One region of the Curtobacterium sp. MCBA15_012 genome, then DNA from elsewhere that is predicted to be linked to it. Evidence: riboswitches for the same ligand, from Rfam matches in the RefSeq annotation. Region 1 holds a riboswitch; the other holds the start of a gene.
The links. Region 1 has a riboswitch for thiamine pyrophosphate ahead of QOL15_RS05105 (ECF transporter S component). Riboswitches for the same ligand answer to the same signal wherever they lie in the genome.

Region 1 (4,405 bases):
GAGCTGCAGCGAGTGCGGGTGCCCGACGTTGAGCGAGTTCCCGGTGCCCGTGTAGTCCATGTAGTAGCGCTTGTCGTCGTCGACGAGCCGGTAGTACGCGGCGTTGTCGATGCCGCGGAACGACAGCGTCGGGCCGAGGTGGTTGCCCTCGGCGGTGTGGTTGTAGACGACGTCGAGCACGACCTCGATGCCGGCGCGGTGCAGCTCGCGCACCATCGCCTTGAACTCCTGCACCTGCTGGCCCTGGTCGCCCGAGGCCGAGTAGTGCGAGTGCGGGGCGAAGAACCCGATGGTGTTGTAGCCCCAGTAGTTCGACAGCCCCTTCTCCTGCAGGGTCGAGTCGTTCACGAACTGGTGCACGGGCATGAGCTCGAGCGTGGTGACGCCGAGGCGCTTGAGGTGCTCGATGACCGCCGGGTGCGCCACGCCCGCGTACGTTCCGCGCTGTTCCTCGGGCACGTCGGGGTGGGTCTCGGTGAGGCCCTTGACGTGCGCTTCGTAGATGACCGTCTCGCCGTAGGGGATCCCGGGTGCCCGGTCGCCCTGCCAGTCGAAGAAGGGGTTGATGACGACGCCCTTCATCATGTGCGAGGCGGAGTCGTCGTCGTTCGTGGAGTCGGGGTCGCCGAACGTGTACGAGAAGAGCGACTGGTCCCAGTCGATCTCGCCGCTCGTCGCCTTGGCGTACGGGTCGAGCAGGAGCTTCGACGGGTTGCCCCGGACCCCGCTCTCGGGGTCGTACGGCGCGTGCACACGGAAGCCGTACTCCTGTCCCGGGGCGATGTTCGGCAGGTAGGCGTGCCAGACGTACGCGTCCACCTCGACCAGGTCGACGCGTTCCTCGTGCCCCGCGGCGTCGAACAGGCAGAGCTCGACCCGCTCTGCCACCTCGCTGAACAGGGCGAAGTTGGTGCCGCTGCCGTCGTAGGTCGCGCCGAGTGGGTACGGGTTGCCGGGCCAGGTGTGCAAACGGTCCTCCAGTGGTGGGTCCCGCCAACATATCGGCGTGACCTGCCCGCGTCCGCAGACGAGGCCCCGCAGTGGACAGCAGCGCGCGGGCCACGGGCTGTGGAGGAACGGCCGAGTAGCCTCGCGCGCATGACTGACATCGTGAGCCAGATCGCGGACAAGGTGCGCCCGGTCGGCGTCTCCACCAACTACGGCGAGCCGATCGAGGTCGGCGACCAGACCCTCATCCCCGTGTCGCTCGGCTGGTACGGCTTCGGTGCCGGCGGCGACGGCGACAACGGAGGCGGCGGGGGCGGTGGCCTCTCGATCCCGGTGGGCGCGTACGTCCGCCGCCCGGGACAGGACCTGCAGTTCGAGCCGAACCTCATCTCCCTGCTCGCGGTGAGCATCCCGACCATCTGGGTGACCGGCAAGGCGCTCGCGAAGCTGGTGCGCGCACTCAAGAAGTGACCCGATGACGGACGGGAGGCCCGTGGCGACGCCGCCACGGGCCTCCCGTTGCGTCCGTGGTCGCGTCACGCGACCGACGCGACCGGTCTGCGCACGGGTCGCGGCGCGCGACCGGCGCGCGTCTAGACTGACGCCTACACACACGGGAGTCCGGGTCCACCGGGCTGAGAGGGAGCGAACGGCGCTCCGACCGTCGAACCTGATCCGGATCATGCCGGCGCAGGGAGGAGTCAGCACCATGCCTGCAACCATGCAGTCCACCGCACCGTCCACGACGACCGGGCGCTCGCTGCGCTGGCGCGTCGTCGACATCGTCGTCGCGAGCGTCCTCGCGGTCGCCATCGGCGTCGTCTTCAAGCTCTGGGAGTTCGGCTACGAGCCCCTCAGCACCGTGAGCGCGCTCGTCCTGCCGGGCTCGCAGTCGCTGTTCGGCGGCGTCTGGTTGCTCGCCGGACCGGTCGTCGCGATCATCGTGCGGAAGCCCGGCGCCGCACTGTACGCCGAGATCGTCGCTGCCTCGGTCGAGGCGCTGCTCGGCACCCAGTGGGGATGGCTCACCCTCGAGGCCGGACTCGTCCAGGGCCTCGGCGCCGAACTCGTCCTCGCGCTGTTCCTGTACCGCGCCTACCGCCTGCCCGTGGTCGTCCTCGCAGGCGCCGCAGCCGGCCTCGCGATGGGCCTGAACGACACGGTGCTCTGGTACCCGGGCCTGGACGCCGGCTTCAAGGTCGTCTACGTCGTCTGCGGCATCGTCTCCGGCGCGGTCATCGCCGGTGCCGGGTCGTGGCTGGTCGTGCGGGCGCTCGCCGCCACCGGGGTGCTGTCGCAGTTCGCCGCGGGACGCGAGCACACCAAGCGGTCGAGCGCGGCCTCCCGAGCGTGACGACCGTGTCCGCGGGCGCCGGTCACACCGCGGCGGGGCCCGCGGACGCCGGCGCCGTCGAGGCCGTGGGTGCGCCCTCCGGGTCGAGCGGCGCGGCCGGCATCGAGTTCCGTGACTGGGGCTGGCGCTACGCGGCGCGCGACAGGTGGGCCGTGCGCGGCGTCGACCTGGTGGTCCGCCCGGGGGAGCGCGTCGCCGTCGTCGGGCCGTCCGGCGCGGGGAAGTCGACGCTGCTGCGTGCGGTCGCCGCCGTGCTGCCCGACGAACCCGACCCCGACGACGACACCGCAGCCGCGGTGCAGGGCACGGTGCTCGTCGACGACCGGCCGCCCGGATCGGTGCGCGGGCGTGTCGGCCTCGTCATGCAGGACCCCGAGGCGCACACCGTGATGTCGCGGGTCGGGGACGACGTGGCCTTCGGCTGCGAGAACACCGGTGTCCCGCGCGACGAGACCTGGCGCCGGGTACGCCACGCGCTCGACGTCGTCGGACTGGACCTGCCGCTCGACCGCTCGACGACCGCGCTGTCCGGCGGGCAGCGGCAGCGGCTCGCCCTCGCCGGCGTGCTGGCGATGCGTCCGGGCGCCCTCGTCCTCGACGAGCCGTGCGCCAACCTCGATCCCGCGGGGGTCGCCCAGGTCCACGACGCGGTCCGGGCCGTGCTCGACGAGACCGGCGCCACCCTGCTCGTCGTCGAACACCGGATCGGCACGTGGCTCGACCTGGTCGACCGGCTCGTGCTGCTCGAGCCCGAGGGCGGGGTCGTCGCCGACGGGCCGCCCGCGGAGGTGCTCGCCGAGCACGGTGCGGCGCTCGGCGCGGCCGGCGTGTGGGTGCCCGGGTCGGAGCCGGCGCGGGGATCGGCGCGGTCGGGTGGTGCGGCGCGGTCCGGTGGCGCGGTGCTCCGGCTGTCCGGGGCGGGAGCCTCCGGGGGTGTCCTCGGTGCGCCGCTGCTCGTCGCGCGCGACCTCGGCACCGCACGGGGCCGACACCACCCGGTCGGCACGGGCATCGACCTCGAGGTCCGAGCCGGACGAGTCCTCGCGATCACCGGCCCGAACGGCGTCGGCAAGTCGACGCTCGGGCTGACGCTCGCGGGCCTGCTGCCGCCGGCCGCCGGGTCGCTCGCCGCGACCGACACGCTGCGGGGCGGCGACGGCGCCGGGCAGGGCTCCGTCGGACCTGCTCCGTCGGCGTGGACCAGTCGCGAGCTCGCCGCACGCATCGGCACCGTGTTCCAGGACCCCGAGCACCAGTTCGTCGCCCGGACGGTCCGCGAGGAACTCGCCACCGGTCCGCGAGCCCTCGGCCGGACGGACGTCGACGAGCGGGTGCAGCGGGTCCTCGACGACCTCGGGCTGCAGCACCTCGCCGACGCCAACCCGTTCACGCTCTCGGGTGGTGAGCAGCGGCGCCTCGCGATCGGCACGGTGCTCGCCGCGGAGCCGTCGGTCCTCGTGCTCGACGAACCGACGTCCGGTCAGGACCGGGCCACCTGGCAGGCCGTGGTCGACCGGCTCGGTGCGCTCGCCGACGCCGGGACCGCGATCGTGGCGGTGACGCACGACCGTGACCTCGTCCGGGCGCTCGACGCGGACGAGGTCGTGCTCGGGGAGGACGGGCTGCGACCGGCCGGCCTCGGGACGGCGGGGCCCGAGGGCGTGGCCGGTGCTGGTGCCGGTGCCGCCGAGGCACCCGCGTCCGCAGCTGCGCCCGTGCGCGCTCCCGGCCGTTCCGCGGACGAGGTGGGCACGGCGGTGGGGGCGACCACCGGCGGCGGCGAGCCGGTGTCCGGGACGCGAGCCGCGCCTCCCGTCCGACCCCGCGGCATCCGCGGGGTGCAGCCCGTCGCGTCGCTGCTCGGGGTGCTCGCACTCGGGACGTGCCTGGTCCTCAGCCTCGACGTGGTGTCGGCGGCGGTCGCCCTCGCGCTCGAGGTCCTGCTGCTCCCGCTCCTCCGCCTGCCGTGGCGGACCCTGCTGCTGCGGACCGCGCCGCTCCTGGCCGCCGTGCCGCTGACCGCCCTGAGCATCGCGCTGTACGGACGGCCGTCGGGGCGGGAGTGGTTCGACCTCGGCTTCGCGCACGTCACGGACGGGTCGC
Region 2 (4,405 bases), 290 kb from region 1:
GCCACCATCACCGGGTCGACGACGACCACCGGCGGCCGGTGCTCGCGGAGCCACGCGGTCACCTCGCGCACCACGGCCGCGGTGCCGAGCATCCCGACCTTCACGGCGTCGACCTCGACGTCGTCGGACACGGCGTCGAGCTGCTCCCGCAGGAACCGCACGTCGGGCACGTGCACCGACCGCACGCCGTGCGTGTTCTGCGCCACGAGCGCGGTCACCACGCCCATCCCGTAGCCGTCGTGCGCCGCGATCGCCTTGAGGTCGGCCTGCAGCCCGGCGCCGCCGGTCGGGTCGGTCCCCGCGATCGCCAGCACGCGCGGCACGACCGGACGCGGGTCCCCGCCCGCGACCGTCGGCCGGGTCACCGTCGGCCCCCGTCCGGCACGGCACCGGCCTGGAGGCGCGGATCGCCGCCCGCGGTCGGGTCCGGCTCCGTCCCGTGGACGGCTCCGACCCCGTCGCGGAGGTCGGCGACGCCGGCCCACGCCGCCAGGTACGCGACCGCCGCCGCGCCGGGGTCGGCCGCCGCGCAGATCCCGGACACCACGGCCACCCCGGCGACGCCGGCCGCGTGGAGCGCCGGGACGTCGTCGAGGCCCACGCCGCCGATCGCCACGCACGGCACGTCGGTGGCGGCCGCGATCCGCGCGACCCCCGCGTGGCCGAGCGGTGCCGGGTGGTCGGGCTTCGTCGAGGTGGGGTGCACGACCCCGACGCCGAGCAGGTCGACGGTGCCGCGGGGCAGCCGGTCGACGGCGGCCAGGTGCGCCGGCGTGTTCGCGGTGAGGCCGACGTGGGCGTCCGGGCCGAGGAGCGCCCGCGCGGCCGTCACGGGCAGGTCGGACTGTCCGAGGTGCACCCCGGCGACCCGGTGTCCGGCGACCCGGGCGGCGAGCGCGACGTCGAGGCGGTCGTCGACCACCACCGTGGCACGGTCGCCCACCGCGTCGGCGACGGCCGCGGTCAGCGCGAGCAGGTCCCGTGCCGAGGCCGTCTTGTCGCGCACCTGCACGGTCCGGACGCCGGCCTGTACCGCGGCGCGGACGACGCCGAGCACGCCGACGCCGTGCCGGTCGCAGAGCGCCCCGTCGGTGACCAGGTACACGCCGAGGTCGGCGGTCACGACCGGACGCCGTCCGTCGTGCCGGCACCGACCGGGGCGGCCGTGACCGTGACGCGGGCCTCGCGGACGACGTCGTCCGGGGTGAGCGCGGCCAGCCGGTCGAGGAAGAGCGGCTGGAACGTGCCCGGACCGCCGGCGTCCCGGGCGGCGAGCTCGGCCGCGACCGTGTGCACCACGGTGGCCGCGACGGCGGCCGCGCCGGGGTCGTCCGGGGCGACCGCGGTGAAGGCGGCGACGACGGCGCCGAGGGCGCACCCGCCGCCCGTGATCCGCGTGAGCAGTTCCGTGCCGTTCGCGACGCGCACCGTCCCGGTGCCGGGCGCGACCAGCAGGTCGACCGGACCCGACACGGCCAGCGCGCCCACGGTCCTCCCGTCCGACGCGGCGACGGCGGCCGCGAGCGCGTCGTCGGGGCCGACCGTGCTGTCCACGCCGCGCCCGCCGGCCGAGGCGCCGAGCACGGCGAGGACCTCGGAGGCGTTGCCGCGCAGCACCGTGGGACGGAGCGCGAGGAGCTCGCGGGCGAGCGCGGTGCGCACCGGGAGCGAGCCGACCGCGACCGGGTCGAGCACCCAGGGGGTGCCGGCGTCGACGGCGGCGGTGGCGGCCTCGACGGACGCGACCCGCGGCTCCGCGTGCGGCGTGCCCGTGTTCACGAGCAGGGCGTCCGCGACGCGGGCGAACGGCCCGGCCTCGGTCGGCACGTCGACCATCGCGGCCGAGGCGCCGAGCGCGAGCAGCACGTTCGCGGTCACGTTCTGCACCACCGTGTTCGTGATGCACTGCACGAGCGGTGCCCGGGCGCGGACGGCCTCGAGCAGTTCGGCGGTGCGGTGTGCCCAGGCAGGGGAGGGCGCAGCGTTCTCCATGGACGATCCCTTCGCGAGTACGAGCTCGAGCAGGTTCGACGGGTGTGATCTCAGCCGCCCGGTGGCGGCACCCCGTGTCTCGAGCGTCACCGTACACGAGCTCCGGGGCCCTGCGGGAGGGGCGTCGGCGAGCGTCCACCACCGGTCCGCCGCCCGGCCCGTGGTCCGGCCCGCCGCCCGGCCCGCGCTCGGTCCGCGCCCGGTCCTCCGGTCGGGGGACGGGCCGCGCGGTGACGTCCAGCGACCTCGCCGGACGGACCCGGGGGACCCTGTGCCAGGGTTGACGGGTGCAGCGCGCAACGCCTCCCGGACCGCCACCCGGCCCCCGCGACCCCGGGGACGCCTGGGCGGTCGGACCCGACGGCACCAAGGCCTGGGGCCGCTTCGGCGCCGCCGGGTTGCTCGTCGACGACGGCGCCGGACGGGTGCTCCTGCAGCACCGCGTCGAGTGGAGCCACCACGGCGGCACCTGGGGGATCCCGGGCGGCGCCCGCCACCAGGGCGAGGACCCCGTGCGCGCGGCGCTCCGCGAGTCCGCCGAGGAGGCCGGCGTGCCGGCCGACGGCGTCACCCTGCGGCACACGTCCGTGCTCGACCTGGGGTTCTGGACCTACACGACCGTCGTGGGGCGCGCCTCCCGGCCCTTCGAACCGGTGATCGCCGACCGCGAGAGCCTCGCGCTGTCCTGGGTGCCCGTCGACGAGGTCGACGACCTGCCGCTCCACCCCGGGTTCGGCGCCTCCTGGCCCGCGCTCCGTGCCGCGGTGCCGACCACCCCGCACGTCGTCGTCGACGCCGCGAACGTCGTCGGCAGCGTGCCGGACGGGTGGTGGCGCGACCGGGCGGGCGCGGCCGGACGGCTGCTCGACACCGTGACGGCGCTCGCCGCGGCCGGGTTGCCGGCGGCGTCGCTCGGGCTCGGGTTCACCCGGTGGTGGCCGCGGTGGACCGTGGTCCTCGAGGGCGAGGCCCGTGCCGCTGCCGACGCCGCGGGCGCGGTCGAGGTCGTGCGTGCCGAGGGGTCCGGGGACGACGCGATCGTGGCGGCCGCCGGAGCCGCCGTCGACGCGGGCGACGCGCCCGTCGTCGTGGTCACGGCGGACCGTGGCCTGCGGTCCCGCGTCGAGGCGCTCGGTGCCGAGGTGCGCGGCCCCGGGTGGTTCCGCGAGCAGGACCACGAGGGCGCTCCGACGACGCCCTGACCGCGATCGCGGGTGGGGGCAGCAGGGTGCTCCCGCGACGCCCTGACCGCGGATCGCGACCAGATCGCCCACCGGGGCCCCGTCGCCGGTACGCTGGCCCCCACGTCGACGGAGACGTGCCGACAGGAGGTCCACGATGGAACGCGTCACGAGAGCCGACGACCGTGTCCACCGTCCTGCGGGGCCGTGGACACCGACCGTGCACCACCTGCTCGCGCACCTGCACGAGCAGGGCTTCGTCGCCGCACCGGAACCGATCGCCCTCGGCGACGTCCTCGAGACGGTGACCTTCGTCCCGGGCACCGCGGGCAACTACCCGTGGACCGCGGAGATCGCGAGCGAGGCCGCGCTCGTCACCTCGGCCCGGCTGCTCCGGCAGTACCACGACGCCGCCGCCACGTACCCGCGCAGCGCAGCCGACGTCTGGTCGCAGGCCGAGCGGCTGCCGGTCGAGACGATCGTGCACGGCGACTTCGCCCCCTACAACTGCGTCTACGACGGCATCGCCGCGAGCGGCCTCATCGACTTCGACACCGCGCACCCCGGCCCGCGGGTCTGGGACGTCGCGAGCGCCGTCTACCGGTTCGCCCCCTTCACGACGGGCGTCGTCGAGGGGAGCACCGCACCGTCCCTGGGCGAGCGGCTCGCCCGTGCCGCGGAGTTCTGCCGCGCCTACGGCCTGGACGACCGGTCGCGCGGTGTCCTCGTCGACACGATGACGGCGTCCCTCGTCGCCCTCGTCACGACGATGGAGACCGAGGCCGCCGCCGGCAACCCGAAGTTCGTCAGCGACCTGGAACACGGGCACGCGGAGCTCTACCGCGCCGACGTGGCGTACCTCGAGGCGAACGCCGACGCGATCCGGGACGCCGTCACCGCGCCCTGACCGGCGGCAGGCGTCCAGCCGCCGTGCAGCCCGCACGCGGCCGGCTCCGACCCCGCCTCGGGTACTGTCGCAGGGCCATGACCGACAGCCCGGCCGACGCCACCCCCTACGAGGTCCTCGGCGTCCCCGCGACCGCCGACGACGACGACCTGCGCCGAGCCTACCGTCGCGCCGCCCGCGAGTCCCACCCCGACCTCGGCGGCGACCCCCGACGCTTCCGCCAGGTGCAGCTCGCCTGGGAACGCATCGGCACGCCCGCGGCACGCCGGGCCTACGACGCGGGATCGCGCGCCACGAGCGGGCAGGGCGCGTCCGGTCCGTCGGG

Region 2: it holds a riboswitch for thiamine pyrophosphate, as region 1 does, so the genes downstream of both, thiM (hydroxyethylthiazole kinase) here and QOL15_RS05105 (ECF transporter S component) in region 1, are expected to answer to the same signal.

What each region holds. Positions count from the first base shown of each region.
Region 1 covers NZ_CP126267.1:1,114,370-1,118,774, forward strand. The annotation lists gene glgX (glycogen debranching protein GlgX) at 1-969, opposite strand, end outside; gene QOL15_RS05100 (hypothetical protein) at 1,099-1,419, shown strand; TPP riboswitch at 1,552-1,663, shown strand; gene QOL15_RS05105 (ECF transporter S component) at 1,658-2,302, shown strand; gene QOL15_RS05110 (ATP-binding cassette domain-containing protein) at 2,308-4,405, shown strand, end outside.
Region 2 covers NZ_CP126267.1:1,404,879-1,409,283, forward strand. The annotation lists gene thiD (bifunctional hydroxymethylpyrimidine kinase/phosphomethylpyrimidine kinase) at 1-365, opposite strand, end outside; gene thiE (thiamine phosphate synthase) at 362-1,123, opposite strand; gene thiM (hydroxyethylthiazole kinase) at 1,120-1,992, opposite strand; TPP riboswitch at 1,981-2,077, opposite strand; gene QOL15_RS06500 (NUDIX domain-containing protein) at 2,280-3,194, shown strand; gene QOL15_RS06505 (phosphotransferase enzyme family protein) at 3,331-4,080, shown strand; gene QOL15_RS06510 (DnaJ domain-containing protein) at 4,158-4,405, shown strand, end outside.